One region of the Actinomadura sp. NPDC049753 genome, then DNA from elsewhere that is predicted to be linked to it. Evidence: riboswitches for the same ligand, from Rfam matches in the RefSeq annotation. Region 1 holds a riboswitch; each other region holds the start of a gene.
What was found. A riboswitch is a leader RNA that binds a small molecule or an ion and turns the genes downstream of it on or off. The one in region 1 is predicted to bind cyclic di-AMP.

Region 1 (3,672 bases):
GGCGCCCGCCCGCGAGGCGGCCGGGCCGTGCTCGCGCAGGTAGCCCGCGGTCGCGCCGATCGCGACGGTGTTGACGACGGCGGTCCCGATCGATCCGCCCATCTGGGACGCGGCGTTGACGACCGCGGCGGCGACCCCGGCCTCGCGCGGGGAGACGCCCGCGGTCGCCAGTGAGAACGCCGGCGGGAACACGGCGCCCATGCCGATCCCGAGCAGGACCTCGACCGGGACAACGGCGGTGGCGTAGCCGCTGCCCGCGTCGAGCCGGGTCAGGACGGCCAGCCCGGCCGCGGCGATGAGCAGGCCGGCGGCGATCAGCAGCCGGGCGGGCACCCGCCGGGTGAGCCGGGCGCCGACGAGGTAGCCGCTCGCGGAGTTCGCGACGGCCATCGGCAGGAACGCCAGCCCGGTGCGCATCGGGGAGAAGTGCGCGACCACCTGGAGGTAGTAGGTGAGCGTGAGGAAGACCCCGAAGGCGCCGACGACCGCGGTGGCCACCGCGAGGTAGGCGCCGGCCCGGCCGCGGTCGGCGAGGATCCGCAGCGGCAGCAGCGGCGCGGCGTGCCTGGCCTGGCGCACGGCGAACAGGGCGAGCGCCAGGGCGCCGACCGCGAGCGGCGCGGTGGTCCGCCAGGCGTCCCAGCCGTGCGGGGCGGCCTCGCCCGCGCCGTACACGACGGCCGCCAGGCCGCCGGTGACGAGGACGGCGGAGATCCAGTCGACGCGGCCCCCGGGGAGGCCCGGCGGCGCGGGAAGGACGATCCGTCCCGCCACCGCCGCGGCCGCGGCGATCGCGACGTTGACGTAGAGGCACCAGCGCCAGTCGGCGTACTGGGTCAGCGCGCCGCCGAGCAGCAGCCCGACCGCCGCGCCGCTGCTCGCCACGGCGCCGTAGACGCCGAACGCCTTCGCGCGCTCCTTGGGCTCGGTGAACGTCACCGCCAGCAGCGACAGGGCGGTGGGCGCGAGCAGCGCGGCGAACGCCCCCTGCAGGGCGCGCCCGACCACGAGGACCCCGAAGCCGGGCGCGGCCCCGGCGATCATCGAGGCGACGGCGAACCCGGCCAGCCCGGCCAGGAAGCTGCGGCGCCGCCCGACCAGGTCGGCGATCCGGCCGCCGAGCAGGAGCAGCCCGGCGAAGGACAGGGTGTACGCGGTGATCACCCACTGCCGGTCGGCGTCGCCGAAGCCGAGCGCGTGCTGGGCCGTCGGCAGCGCGATGTTCACGATGGTGGCGTCCAGCGCGATCATCAACTGGGCGACGGCGATGACGACCAGCGCCGCCCAGCGCCGGTTCGGGACGCCCGCGGACGGACCGGACGCGGTCCGCGCCGTGGTGGCGGTCATGGAACCCACCTCCTCTAAGTGAAGGGTTCTCCTCCGGATATTAACTGGAGGTTTCTTCTCCGTCTAGGGGTGGATCGTGCCTCGATCGCCTTCCCGGCACGCCCGCACCGGCGGCCGACGACGGCCGGACCGCCGGGTCGGCACGGCACTGAGCTGCGGAATCACCGCCCGCGACCTTGCCGTCTCTTGGTGATTTCAGTAGCTTTGCCCCTTCAAGACGCCGTCCAGGCGTTTTGTCCCACCGTGGTGTTCGCGAGCCCGGTGGTGCGGGGCACCGTCCCCGCGCGACAAGGCCCGAGATCCCTCATCGATCGGGCCCCACATCGTCAGCGCCGCTGTCTCCCAGCGGCACCCGCCGAGTCCGCCGTGGCGCGGAGCCGGGGACCCAACCCGAACTGGGGTGAATCGGCCTGCTCAGGCCGTAGGGCGACTTCCACGTCCGAACCCGTCAGCTAACCCGGTAGGCGGCACATGGAAGCAAGGAGCCCCCCTTGAAAGGCAAGCACGTCAACCGGCCGCGCGTTCTCCGGCCCGGTCCCTGGGCCACCGTCACGCTGACGGGCCTCGCCGTCTTCGGCGCGACGGCGGCCATGCCGACGACCCTGCAGCACGCCTCCACCGAGACGGTCGCCGCCGTCCAGACCGTGCCGCAGCAGCGGACCGCGCCGCGGCAGGCGGCGCCGCAGGAGCAGGTCAGAGCACAGGCCCAGGTCCAGAAGGAGTACAAGGCGCCGGAGAAGGCCCGGACGCCGGCGAAGGCCGAGACGCCGGCGAAGGCCGAGCCCCGGAAGCAGGCCGCCGAACCGAAGCCGGACGCGCGGTCCAAGGTCATCACGCGGGCCAGGACCTGGCATCCGCACACCGGCCAGCGGGTCCCCTACAGCCAGACCAGCACGCACGACGGCTACCGCACCGACTGCTCGGGCTACGTGTCCATGGCGCTGGGACTGCCCAAGCCCGGGACGAACACCGTCGGCCTCACCTCGTCGCGGTACACCGAGCGAATCACGATCTCCGAGCTGAAAAAGGGCGACCTCGTCATGGACGCCCTCGGCAGCAACACCACCCGGCACGTCGTCATCTTCGAGAAGTGGGCCGACAAGGAGCATTCGTCGTACTGGGCCTACGAGCAGCGCGGCCGGTACGGAACCGACCACCGCAAGCTCGACTACGGGCTCTCCTCGGGCGACGAGTACAAGGCGTACCGGCCGACGTCCCTCAAGTAGGCCGTCCCTCAAGTAGGCCGTCCCTGAAGACGCCCGGCATCGGCGGGACGCCGGTGCCGGGCGGAACGGGCCTCGGAGAGAGAGGTCAGACCGAGCGGACGGCCCGCAAGGACTCCTTCAGGGAGCCGAGGGTCGAGAAGACGGCCGTGGGTTCGTAGCCGCAGTGGGCCATGCAGTTGGCGCAGCGTGAGTCGCGTCCCCTTCCGTAGGAGTCCCAGTCGGTCTCGTCCAGGAGTTCCCGGTAGGTCTGCGCGTAGCCGTCCGACATCAGGTAGCAGGGACGCTGCCAGCCGAAAAGGGAGTAGGACGGGATCGCCCAGGCCGTGCAGGGGAAGTCGACCTTGCCTTCCAGGAAGTCCAGGAACAGGGGCGAGTGGTTGAAGCGCCACCGCTTGCGGTTGCCGTCCCCGAACGCTTTGCGGAACAGCTCCCGCGTCTCCTGGACGCCGAGGAAGTGGTCCTGGTCGGGCGCCTTGTCGTAGGCGTAGCCCGGCGAGATCATCATCTCGTCGACCCGGAGGTCGTCGTTGAGGTAGTTCATGACGTCGATGACGGTCTGCGGCGTGTCCGTGTTGAAGATCGTCGTGTTGGTGGTGACGCGGAAGCCCCGCCGCTTGCACTCCTTGACGGCCGCGACGGCGTCGTCGAAGACGCCCTCCTTGCAGACGGACGCGTCGTGGCGTTCCCGCAGCCCGTCGATGTGCACCGCCCACGCGAAGTACGGCGACGGCGCGAACTTGTCGATCTTTTTGGGGATGAGCAGCGCGTTCGTGCACAGGAAGACGAACTTCCTGCGGCGGACGAGCTCGTTCACCAGTTCGTCGATCTGCGGGTGCATCAGCGGCTCGCCGCCCGCGATGGAGACCATCGGCGCGCCGCACTCCTCGATGGCGGCGAGCGCCTGCTCGACCGGCATGCGTTTCCTCAGCACGTCGTGCGGATGCTGGATCTTCCCGCAGCCGGCGCAGGCGAGGTTGCAGGCGAACAGGGGCTCCAGCTCGACGATGAGCGGGAACTTCTCCCGGCCGCGCAGCTTGTTGCGGAGGATGTAGCCCCCGATGCGAAGGCTCTGGCGGAGCGGCATGCTCATGGTGTCCGG
Region 2 (3,672 bases), on a different contig from region 1:
CGCCGCGGTGCGACGGCTCGCCCGGCCCGCGGTCCCCGACGAAGCCGGTGACGCTGCGCCCCTTGTAGGTGACCTTCACCTTGGTGTGCAGAGGCCAGCTCGGGCTGGCGAACAGGCCCTTCTGCATCGGCTTGCCGCCCGCCGGGGCGCCCGTGTCGCCGTTCACGCCCGAGCCGTCGTCCCAGAAGTAGGACGCGGTGGTGCTGCCCGCCAGGACGGCGTGGCGCTTCGGAGCGACCTTGCCGGCGGTGTGGCGGGGGACCTTCGCGTCGCGCTTCCCGGTGACCTTCTTCCCGGTGACCTTCTTCCCGGCCACCTGCTGCTCGATCACCTGCTGCCCGGTGACCTGATGGCCGGTGACCTGCCGCCCCGTGGCCTTGTGCCCGGTGACCTGCTGCCCCATGGCCTTCTGCCCGGTGACCTGCTGCGCGGTGACCTTGTGCGCCGTCGGCTCGTCCGCCGCGGCCTCATGGGCGGTCCCGGCCGCCACGCCCGCGACCAGCATGCCCGCGAGGGCGGTACCGATGAGGGCCTTGTCGAGGACTCGCTGCTGCATGTTCATCCTTTGCTCGGTGGTCCGGGCGCCGGGTCACGCCTTCGGCGTAAGGCCCGCCGTTCGGGCATGACGGATCCGGCGCACGGCACGTGGGCGTGCTCGCGACGTGGGTGTGATTGCGCGGGGGAGGGAGAAGGGGGGAAGCACCACTGGACGGTGCGGGGCGAGGGGCCGCTGAGCGGCCCCGGCTTACCGGTACTGGGGGTAGCCGTAGCCGGCGACGGTGGACGTGTCGCGGACCTTCTTCTTCACCGCGTCACCGGTGTTGCCCTCGATGGTGTTGATGGTGCCGTCGTGGTTGTCCTTGACGACGATTCCGACGTGCTCGACACCCTTGATGCCGCCGCCGTTCCAGGCGAAGAAGACCACGGCGCCGGGCTTCGGGGTCTGGCCGAAGCGGCCGGTCTTCTTGAACCACTTGGCGTGGCTGACGGTGTAGGCGTCGGCGCCCATGCCCTTGGTGCCGGTGTGCTGGCCCAGCCAGGACACGAACATGTCGCACCAAGACTGGCCCTTGTAGACCGAGGCGCTCTTGGAACCGATGCGGTGGGCGTTCTGCTCGCCCAGGGGCGAGCCGACGTACCAGTCGTTGAACTTGCTGTTGCCCGAGGCGTCCTCGTGGGTGCCGACCTGCGTGCGGGCGAGCTTGATGACGTCCTGCGCGGAGGCGCCGGCGTTGGCGCTCTGGCCTGCGGTCTTGGCGCCGTTGGTGCCGGCCTGGGGCGCGGCGGCGACCTGCACGGTGTTCGCGGGCTTGGTGTCCGCCTGGGCGGACGGGGCCAGGGAGGCGAGGCCGAACGCGCTCGCCAGGGAGAGGACGGCTCCGGCGGCGACGCGGGTGCCCATGCGCTTGGTCAGGTCGAAGGTACGAGCGGTCATGCGAAGGTTCTCCTGAGGTCTTCCAGTCCGCCTACCGGGTTAGCTGTCGGGTTCGGGCATGGAAGTAGCCCTACCGCGGCCCCGCGCATGGCGGGAGTGCGGATTCACCCCGGTGTTTCGGTGGGTCCCCGGCTCCGCTGGCCGTGATCGGCGCTCTGCGGACTCGGCGGCGGACGTGCCTTGATCGGCCGTCCTGATGATCAGGGACTCGACGCGCCCTTCATGATCTGGTCGGGCGCTCCGGACGGGCTTCCCCGTCGGTCACACACCCACAACAGGTTCAAGCGGGCCCATATTTCGTCAAGCACACCCCAAAGACCCTGCTGACCTGTAAAGCCTCCCCAAAACTCCCTCAACGTAGGGGCTGCGGTCCAGTCAAACCGAACCAAGATTTTTTGTCCGCCCCTCCCCCCAGAGGAAGACGATCACACCCGAGCGCTCCCCCGTTGCCTTTAATTCGTGTGTATTACATGGCCAGTCGCCTTGAAGGTACGGATCTGAGCTGACCGAGCGCCGACCGCCGAGCGCGGAGGCAGATCACGGAACTCTTCCACCTCATAGTCGCGCCGGAGCAGAACTCGGGTGAGCGTTCCTGCTGGAGCGTCGGCGCGGCGAGTCGGCCCTCATCAACTCACTCCTCAGCGTGGCGAGCGACACGGCTCCGACGAGGACCGTCCCGTCCGGAAACCGGAAGACCGGCACTCGCGGGTCGGACGCGCGAGCGGATCGCGCCGGTTCCGCGCGGGGCCGCTCGCCGTCTTTCCCGCCGTCCCACCTGACGCCGGCCGCGGACGCCAAGCCCCGCAGCACGTTCGCGTCGCCGAGGTCCAGACCGTCACTGAAGTAGGCGCGGTACAGGCGGGCGGTCATGTCCTCGGCGGCGCCGTGCGCGGCCGCCAGCGCGATGAGCCGGTGGGCGTCGGCGGTGGGGGCGGGCACGATCCGGTCAAGGTTCACCGCCAGGCCGTCGGCCGCCGCCGCCCGCGCAACCTGCTCGACCCGCGCGGCGGGCACGAGATGGAGATGTCCACGGCTCGGCGGCGGTTCCTCTGGCGAGACCGCGGTCCGGTACGGCCTGAAGACGACCTCCAGTTCGCCGCCACCCGCACGGTGCTCCTCGGCGGCCCGCTGGAAGCGGACGTAGCCGAGCGCCGACCAGACGCAGGCGATGTCGTGGGTGAACTCAACTTTCATGGGTTCGTCCTTCAATGGCGGCACGGATCGTTCCGTGCCGCCTCAGCATGCCCGCCGCCGTTCCCCTCGTCAATACGGAACGTTCCGTGCCGCCTGAAGGCTATGCTGTCCTCATGTCACCCAGACGTCCTGAGCGCCGAAGTGAAGAGGCCGCCAACGCCGTCATCAAGGCCGCCATGGACCTCTGCGAGGAGGTCGGGTACCGCAAGGTCAGCATCGAGGGCATCGCCGCCCGCGCCGGCGTCGGAAAGAACACGATCTACCGCTGGTGGCCGTCCAAGGCCGCCGTGCTGCTGGACGGCCTCCTGTCCACATGGAAGATGGACGCGACCTTCCCCGACACCGGGGACTTCGTCGCAGATATCAAGGCACAGATGGCGGCGGCCTCTCGCATCCTCGGCGACCCGCACGTCTTCCCGCACTACCGCGCACTGATCGGCGAAGCCCAACACGACCCGGACCTCCACCAGGCCTTGTGGGACAACTTCATCGGTCACCTGGCGGGCGCCGCCGCCGAACGCATCCGGGCAGCGCAGCGCAAAGGCCAGGTCCGTTCCGACGCCGACCCGGTCCTCGTCACCGAACTGCTCTACGGCGCCGCCTACTACCGGCGGCTGCTCACCCCCCGCATGGCCGACGCCGAGCACATCAGCGCCATCGTCGACCTCGCAATGACCGGCCTCGCCCCATCGGCCGGCACACCCGCTCAGTAGCAGGCCCCATTAGTTCCGGCCGCCCTCGCACATGCCGCCTGCGCAGGCGCTCACGGTTTGTGCGCGGTGGTGAGGAAGTCCAGGACGAGGGGGCTGGCGTGGGTGCGGTACTCCTCGAAGTAGGCATGCCGCGCATCGGGGATCAGGTGTAGCCGGGCGTCGGGGATGCGGTCAGCGAGCAGGGGTGCGTTGGCGGTGGGGTTGAGCAAATCGTCGCTTCCGTGGACGACCAGGGTGGGGGCGCTGATGTCCGGCAGGAGGTCCCAGGCGTTGTGCCGGTTGCTCGCCACGAGGTGGCGGCGCCGGGCATGGGCAGGCATGCGAGGGTCG
Region 3 (3,672 bases), on a different contig from region 1:
TCGACTGGCTCCCCGGCGACCGCCCGGTAGTAGACCTCCTGGCCACCGAAGGCCTCACCTAGCCAACCCGGGCTCGGGCCACCGTCCCCAGCGACCAGCTCGGAGCGAAGCGCAGAGCGTGCCGACCTCCGACGATCGCCCGCACTGCCCCCGACGGAGGCCCTCAGAAAGCGACGGTGGACCGCCGGAGTGTCCACGCACTCGCGGGCCCCTGCGCAGCACCTACTGCCGCGCCGCCCAAGCCCGCCCGCACGCCCGCAGCAACGACGTGGGAAGCGCCTCTAGCCGACGGCAGAAGCCCTCCACTGCGACAACCTCAGCCATCACAGCAACCCCGCAACGTCCTGAGGGCACGAGGAGGAAGCACGTCGATACGACGACAGAACCGTCCAGTGCGACAACCTCAGCCCCCGCCGCAACCCCGCCGCGACCTCAAGGTTGCGATCGCGTCCGAAGGCAGGTTCGAGCTTGCGAGAACCTGATCGCGCAGCGAGCCGCCAGGCGAGACGGAGCGATGCCAGCGATCGCCCCGCTTTTTTCGACGATGGAGGGCCGCCAGGCCCGAAGGAGGAGAAAGAAGCTAAGAAATACGGTTCGCGCCTGCGAAGTCGGAGCGGTCGGAGAGCTTGGAGATCTTGACCACGTCGCCGGTCTGGGGGGCGTGGAGGTACTTGCCGTCACTCAGGTAGATGCCCATGTGGTGCAGGTTGCTGCCGAAGTACACCAGGTCGCCGGAGCGGAGGGCGCCGCGGGAGACCTTCGTTCCCATGGCGAACAGGTCGCCGGTGTAGTGCGGGAGGCCGGGCTTGCCGACCTGGGCGTAGGCCCAGACGACGAGGCCTGAGCAGTCGAAGCTGCTCGGTCCGGCGGCGGCCCACACGTACGGGGAGCCGAGCTTGGTGAGCGCCTTGCGGGCCATCTTGGCGGGCAGGTCGGAGCCCTTCACGGTGGCGCTGAGGCCGGTGCGCGGGTCGCTCGCGTGGGTGGTGGTCAGCTTGTCGAGGCGCTTCATCACCTCGGAGACCTTGGCCTTGGCGGCCTCGCGCGCCTGCTTGGCGTCGTCCCAGGCCTTCTTGACCTGGGCGGTCTTCGCCTTGGCGGTGCGCTCCGCGGCGTCGGCCTGGTCGATCTGCTTCTTCAGGGCGAGGACGGCGGTGGCCTGGCTCTGCGCCAGGTAGGCGCGGTCGGACAGCCCCTCGGCGGAGGCGCCGGAGCCGAAGAGGACGTCGGGGCCGCCGGCCATGTAGTTCGCGGCGGCCAGGCTGCCGAGCTTCTGGCGGGCGGGCTCGGCGAGGGCGCGCAGCCGCTCGGCCTCCCGGGTGGCGTCCCGCTCGGCCTTGCGGGCCTTGTTGAACTCGACGCGGGCCTTGTTGAACTTCTCCGTGAGGATCTCGGCCTCTTCGTTGAGCGCGTCGAGGCTCTTGCGCAGGCCCTTCTCCGTCGTCGGCGTGGGGCTCGGCGCCGAGGGCGCGGAGGCTGGCCGGAACGGCTGGGCGGCGTGGGCGAGGTCCGGCGCGGTGGCGCCGAGGCCGATCAGGAGCAGGGTGGCGGTGGCGGTGGGCAGAACGCGACGCCGCCGGGGGGAATCCGGAGCCAAGCCGGTGTTCTCCTCTCCTCGTACGCCTACCGGGTTAGCTGACGGGTTCGGGCCAGGAGTCGCCCTACGACGAGCGTCGATTCACCCCGAGGGTGGTGGGTCCCCGGTTCTCCCGCGGGAGATTCGGCGTTCCGGCCGCAGTCCCCTGGGGGCGGGACTCCGGACGACCGGATCTCGGGCAGATTACAAAGGATGCGCAAAGTTGGCCAATCGAGGTCCGTGTGAGCGGTGGGGCGAACGACTCGGAGTGGGTGGTACGCACGGCCAAGTAGAATGGGTACGGCCGCACGTCTGCGGCGACTCCCGAACTCTCACGCAAGGCGAACCCGCATGCCCATCTCCACGCGCGACGACCTCCGTAACGTCGCGATCGTCGCCCACGTCGACCATGGCAAGACGACGCTGGTCGACGCCATGCTCTGGCAGTCCGGGGCCTTCCGCGAGAACCAGGACGTCGACGACCGCGTGCTCGACTCCAACGACCTGGAGCGCGAGAAGGGGATCACGATCCTCGCGAAGAACACCGCGGTCCTGCACAACGGTCTGACGATCAACATCATCGACACCCCGGGGCACGCCGACTTCGGCGGCGAGGTCGAGCGCGGCCTGTCCATGGTGGACGGCGTCGTCCTGCTGGTCGACGCCAGCGAGGGCCCGCTCCCGCAGACCCGCTTCGTGCTGCGCAAGGCGCTCGCCGCGCGGCTGCCGGTGATCCTGGTCGTGAACAAGACCGACCGCCCCGACGCGCGCATCGACGAGGTCGTGGACGAGACCTACGAGCTGTTCATGGACCTCGACGCCGACGAGGAGCAGATCGACTTCCCGATCGTGTACGCGTCCGGCCGCGCCGGGCGGGCCTCGCTCGACAAGCCCGCCGACGGCGCCATGCCCGGCAGCGACGACCTGGAGCCGCTGTTCAAGGTCATCACCGAGACGATCCCCGCGCCGTCCTACGACCCCGACGCGCCGCTCCAGGCGCACGTGACGAACCTGGACGCGTCCAGCTACCTCGGCCGGATCGCGCTGTGCCGGGTGCACGCCGGCACGATCAAGAAGGGCCAGCAGGTCGCCTGGTGCCGGCATGACGGCAGCGTCGACCGGGTGAAGATCACCGAGCTGATGATGACGGAGGCGCTCACCCGCAAGCCCGCGGACGAGGCCGGGCCCGGCGACATCATCGCCATCGCCGGCATCCCCGACATCATGATCGGCGACACCATCGCCGACCCGGACGACCCGCGCCCGCTGCCGCTGATCACGGTGGACGAGCCCGCGATCTCCATGACGATCGGCACCAACACCGGGCCGATGGCGGGCCGCGAGAAGGGCACCAAGGTCACCGCCCGGATGGTCAAGGACCGGCTCGACCGCGAGCTCGTCGGCAACGTGTCGATCCGGGTGCTGCCGACCGAGCGCCCCGACGCCTGGGAGGTGCAGGGCCGCGGAGAGCTGGCCCTGGCGATCCTGGTCGAGAACATGCGCCGCGAGGGTTACGAGCTGACCGTCGGCAAGCCGCAGGTCGTCACGCGTGAGATCGACGGCAAGAAGCACGAGCCGGTCGAGCGGCTCACCGTCGACATCCCCGAGGAGCACCTCGGCGCCGTCACGCAGCTGATGGCGGTCCGCAAGGGCCGCATGGAGCACATGACCAACCACGGGACGGGCTGGATCCGGATGGAGTTCCTCGTCCCGGCCCGCGGCCTGATCGGGTTCCGCACCGAGTTCATGACCGAGACGCGCGGCACCGGCATGGCGCACCACGTCTTCGAGGACTACGAGCCCTGGTTCGGCGAGCTGCGCACCCGTCCGTCCGGCTCGCTCGTGGCCGACCGGGCCGGCGCCGCCACCGCCTACGCGATCACGAACCTCCAGGAGCGCGGGACGTTCTTCGTCGGCCCGACCACCGAGGTGTACGAGGGCATGATCGTCGGGGAGAACTCCCGCGCCGACGACATGGACGTCAACATCACCAAGGAGAAGAAGCTCACGAACATGCGGTCGTCCACCGGCGACGAGCTGGAGCGGCTCACCCCGCCCCGCGTCCTGTCGCTGGAGGAGGCCCTGGAGTTCTGCCG
Region 4 (3,672 bases), on a different contig from region 1:
TACCGGTCGGCGACCATCCGGCAGGCGAGCCAGGCCTCCTGGTAGGCCTGGGAGAGGCGGGGGGAGCCGCCGGCGAACGCGTCGGCGGAGGGCAGCGCGGAGGGCGCGCGCCCGGCGGAGACCTCGCGGCGCAGCTCGCCCGCCGCCGACCGGGTGCTGATCTTGACGCGCCGGTAGCCGACGTAGTCCGCGAAGCCCTCGATCAGCCACAGCGGGGTGCGCCCGTCGCGGGCGCCGCCGGTGGCGACGTGGGTCAGCTCGTGGGCGAGGACCACGTCGCGGCCCAGCTCGTTGAGGCGGCCGAAGGTGCCGGGGGAGACGATGACGCGGTCCTCGCCGCGGCCGCCCCCGGCGGCCGGGGCGACGGCGGCGAGCGCGGCGATCTGGCCGAGGCTCTGCCCGGGGCCGGCGAGCGCGGAGGCGACGGTCGCGTCGGCGGGGACGAGCGCGACGACCCGCCGCGCCCACCCCGTGCCGACCACGGACGTCACGGCCGGGACGGCCGCGTCCAGCCGCCGGGCGATGCCGTCGAGGCCGGCGCCGTCGCCGATGACCAGGCTCGTGCGGCCCCTGACCACCGTCTGGGGGCCGCAGTCCCAGATGTCGGTGTCGTCGGCGAGGCCGCGGGACGTCCCGTCGCCGACGATCGTCCACGCCCCGCCCCGCGGGGCCAGCGTGAGGTAGCGGGTGCGGGCCACGTCGCTCCGGTCGAAGCCGCGCAGCCTGTAGCGCGCCTCGACGCGGACGACGGCGGTCTCGCCGTCCACGGCCTCGGTGCCGACGACGCGCTCCCGCCAGCCTTCCAGGGGAAGCTTCCGGAGGTTCCCGTACATGCGTGACTGGGTGTCCTGGAAGGCGGCGGGGGCGTTGCCCACCGTGGCGAGGAACGCCATGCGGTCGCCTTCGCGGACGGCGTCGGCGCGATTGGCGAGGACGGCGGCGGCCATGGAGGGGCTGAACGTCCCGGCGGACGGGGAGCCGGGCGCGCCGGCGTCCGCCGCCCCGCCGCCGGAGCGCGAGCCGGCCAGGCCGGCCCCTCCGGCGAGGAGGACGGCGAACCCGCCCGCGCCGAGGGCGAGAACCCGGCGCCGCGTCACGGGGGCTTCCTGCCCGGGGCCTTCCTCCATGGGCGCGATCCTATGCAGGGCGCGGGGCGGGGGGTGCCGTCACGACCGGTAGTCCGGGTAGCCGTAGCCGACGACGACGTCTGTGGAACGTTCCTTTATCCGGACGGCGTTGTCGGTGTTGCCCTCGACGGTCTCGATCGTGCCGTCGTCGACCTTCTTGACCACCATGCCGACGTGCTCGATGTCGTCGACGGACTCGCCGCCGTCCCACGCGAAGAAGACGATCGCGCCGGGCTTCGGCTCGGTGCCCCAGCGGCCGTGCTCCTGGAACCAGCGGGCGTGGGCGACCGTCCAGGCGTCGCTGCCGACCTGGTCGCTGAAGCCGATCTGCTCGCCCACCCAGGAGACGAACATGTCGCACCAGTTCGCGTCGCCGTAGCCGCTGAGGGAGCCGCCGTCGCGCGCGAGGGTCTCCTGTGCGCGGGACGTGGCCATGTACCACTCCTGGAACTTGGTCTCGCCGCCGCCGTCCTCCTCGACGCCCACCTGCGAGCGGGCGAGCTCGATGGCCTGCGCGGCGGTGGGGCGCGGCTTCGCGGCGGTCTTCGCGGCGGCCTTTCCGGAGGTCTTCGCCTTCGGCTGCTCGGGCCGGTCCTTCTTCGCCGGGGCCTTCGAACCGGCGGTCCCTGACTCGTGCTCGGACGTGCGCCCGGACGGGCCGCCGTGCGCCGTCAGGCCGGGGGCCAGGTCGGCCGCGGCGGCGGACCTCGCCGGGGTGGAACCGAACGGCAGGACCGACGCCTGCGCGGTGGCGGCGGCGGTGCCGAGCACGGCGGCGCCGACGATCACGCCGCCGGTCGTCCGCCAAGTGAGGGACAGGGGGTTCGGCTTGCGATGCCTGCCGGGGGTCTTCTTGCAGTGCGCGCGTGGCACGGGGGGATCTCCTCGACTTCCATGCCGCCTACCGGGTTAGCTGACGGGTTCGGGCGTGGAAGCCGCCCTACGGCCCGCGAAGGCAGGCCGATTCACCCCGAAAAGGACGCAGTGGGTCCCCGGTTCCACGGCGGCCGCGCATGCGGGGGCACGGCGGTCCGCGGATTCGGCGGTGACGTGCCCGGGGGGCGGGCACGCCGGTTCTGATGGGGAATCTCGGCGGGCGCGTGAGCGCCCGCCGAGTGAAAGGGGGGTGGGGGCGCGGCCGCGTGGCGGCCACGCCCCAGGTAACGCTGCGGGATTCACTCCTTCTCTTCCAGACGCCTACCGGGTTAGCTGACGGGTTCGGGCGTGGAAGTGGCCCTACGGCGGCTCTCACCGGACTGCCGGGAGAGACGCGCCGATTCACCCCGGGTGCCGGAATGCCCGTCCGGAGAGGTTCTCCGGACTCCGGCGCAGATGGGTCCCCGGTTCCGCGCTGAGGCGGATTCGGCGCTGCCGCTGCGATCCTGGGGGCGAGATGGGGCCCGGCGCGGGACCTGTCTCCCGCGTGCGAACGAGCGGCGCCTTGTGTTGTGGCGGACGGCGGCCCGTCTCCGGGGACCGTCCGGGGCCTGCCCCGTGTAGGTCACCGCGGCTGCGCGCTCAGCGCCATGCACGCTGCGGCGTGCGCACGGTGGGACGGGGTCGGCCGGGTCTGCGTCGAGACCGTGCGGCGCCTTCGGGCGCCGCGGGACGGCACGTGGGGCGTGCCGCCTTGGGGGAGCGGCGCGTGGCTCGCGCCGCCGTCACGCGGGTGCTGGATGCGCCGCGTGGGGCCGGGGCGCCGGGTGGGCGCCGCGGGTCCACGGCGTCTGGAGGGCGCCGTGAGTGGTGCAAAGGTACCAAAACCCCAAAAGAAGGCAAACCCCCCCAAAATCAACAACGGACCAGGTCAAGCCTGGTCCGTTGTCGATGGAGGCCCGATGCCGCCCGTGGGGCGGGGGTTCTGGGCGGTGCGTCAGGGACGTCCGGCGCCGTAGTAGTTGCTCAGGTAGTAGCCGGAGGTGATGTCGCTGATCTTGACGACGTCGCCGGTGTGCGGGGCGTGGATCATCTTGCCGCCGCCCACGTAGAGGCCGACGTGGCCGAGGTTGCTGAAGAACACCAGGTCGCCCGGCTGCAGGTTGCTCTTGGCCACCCGCTTGGTCGCGGCGTACTGGGAGTTGGTGGTGCGGGTGATGCCGACGCCCGCGGCGGCCCAGGACTTCATGGTCAGGCCGGAGCAGTCGTAGGAGCTCGGGCCCTCGGCGCCGTAGGAGTAGGGCTTGCCGAGCTGGGCGTAGGCGAAGTCGAGCGCCGCGCGGGCCGGGCCGCTGGCCGGGCCGTTGTAGGTGCCGCCGGTGGGGCCGCCGCCGCCCGGGCGGGAGGGCGTGCTGCCGCCGCCGAGCCGACGCACGAGCGCCTTCTGCTTCTGCACCTGCTTGTCGAGGTCCTGCTTCTGCTTCTTCAGCTCGTCCTGCTTCGACTTCACCTCGTCGTAAGCGGCCTTCGCCTGGGACTGCTCGCGGCGGAGCCGCTGGGCGGTCGCGAGGAACTGGGTGAGCTGGGAGCTGCGCTCGTGCGACAGGTGCGAGAAGACGGCGGCCTGGTCGAGGATCGACTGCGGGTCGTTGCTGCCGACGAAGCCGGT

Region 2: it holds a riboswitch for cyclic di-AMP, as region 1 does, so the genes downstream of both, AB0K37_RS06355 (CHAP domain-containing protein) here and AB0K37_RS16540 (hypothetical protein) in region 1, are expected to answer to the same signal.
Region 3: it holds a riboswitch for cyclic di-AMP, as region 1 does, so the genes downstream of both, AB0K37_RS33595 (NlpC/P60 family protein) here and AB0K37_RS16540 (hypothetical protein) in region 1, are expected to answer to the same signal.
Region 4: it holds a riboswitch for cyclic di-AMP, as region 1 does, so the genes downstream of both, AB0K37_RS24405 (CHAP domain-containing protein) here and AB0K37_RS16540 (hypothetical protein) in region 1, are expected to answer to the same signal.

The regions. Positions count from the first base shown of each region.
Region 1 covers NZ_JBFARL010000053.1:21,385-25,056, reverse strand. The annotation lists gene AB0K37_RS16545 (MFS transporter) at 1-1,347, opposite strand, end outside; cyclic di-AMP (ydaO/yuaA leader) riboswitch at 1,691-1,829, shown strand; gene AB0K37_RS16540 (hypothetical protein) at 1,839-2,573, shown strand; gene hpnH (adenosyl-hopene transferase HpnH) at 2,659-3,663, opposite strand.
Region 2 covers NZ_JBFARL010000014.1:38,916-42,587, forward strand. The annotation lists gene AB0K37_RS06350 (hypothetical protein) at 1-556, opposite strand, end outside; gene AB0K37_RS06355 (CHAP domain-containing protein) at 746-1,435, opposite strand; cyclic di-AMP (ydaO/yuaA leader) riboswitch at 1,450-1,598, opposite strand; gene AB0K37_RS06360 (DsbA family protein) at 1,991-2,629, opposite strand; gene AB0K37_RS06365 (TetR/AcrR family transcriptional regulator) at 2,743-3,342, shown strand; gene AB0K37_RS06370 (alpha/beta hydrolase) at 3,393-3,672, opposite strand, start outside.
Region 3 covers NZ_JBFARL010000194.1:5,518-9,189, forward strand. The annotation lists gene AB0K37_RS33590 ((deoxy)nucleoside triphosphate pyrophosphohydrolase) at 1-62, shown strand, start outside; gene AB0K37_RS33595 (NlpC/P60 family protein) at 581-1,597, opposite strand; cyclic di-AMP (ydaO/yuaA leader) riboswitch at 1,605-1,736, opposite strand; gene typA (translational GTPase TypA) at 1,928-3,672, shown strand, end outside.
Region 4 covers NZ_JBFARL010000101.1:16,470-20,141, forward strand. The annotation lists gene AB0K37_RS24400 (hypothetical protein) at 1-1,127, opposite strand, end outside; gene AB0K37_RS24405 (CHAP domain-containing protein) at 1,167-2,000, opposite strand; cyclic di-AMP (ydaO/yuaA leader) riboswitch at 2,010-2,182, opposite strand; cyclic di-AMP (ydaO/yuaA leader) riboswitch at 2,307-2,505, opposite strand; gene AB0K37_RS24410 (NlpC/P60 family protein) at 3,001-3,672, opposite strand, start outside.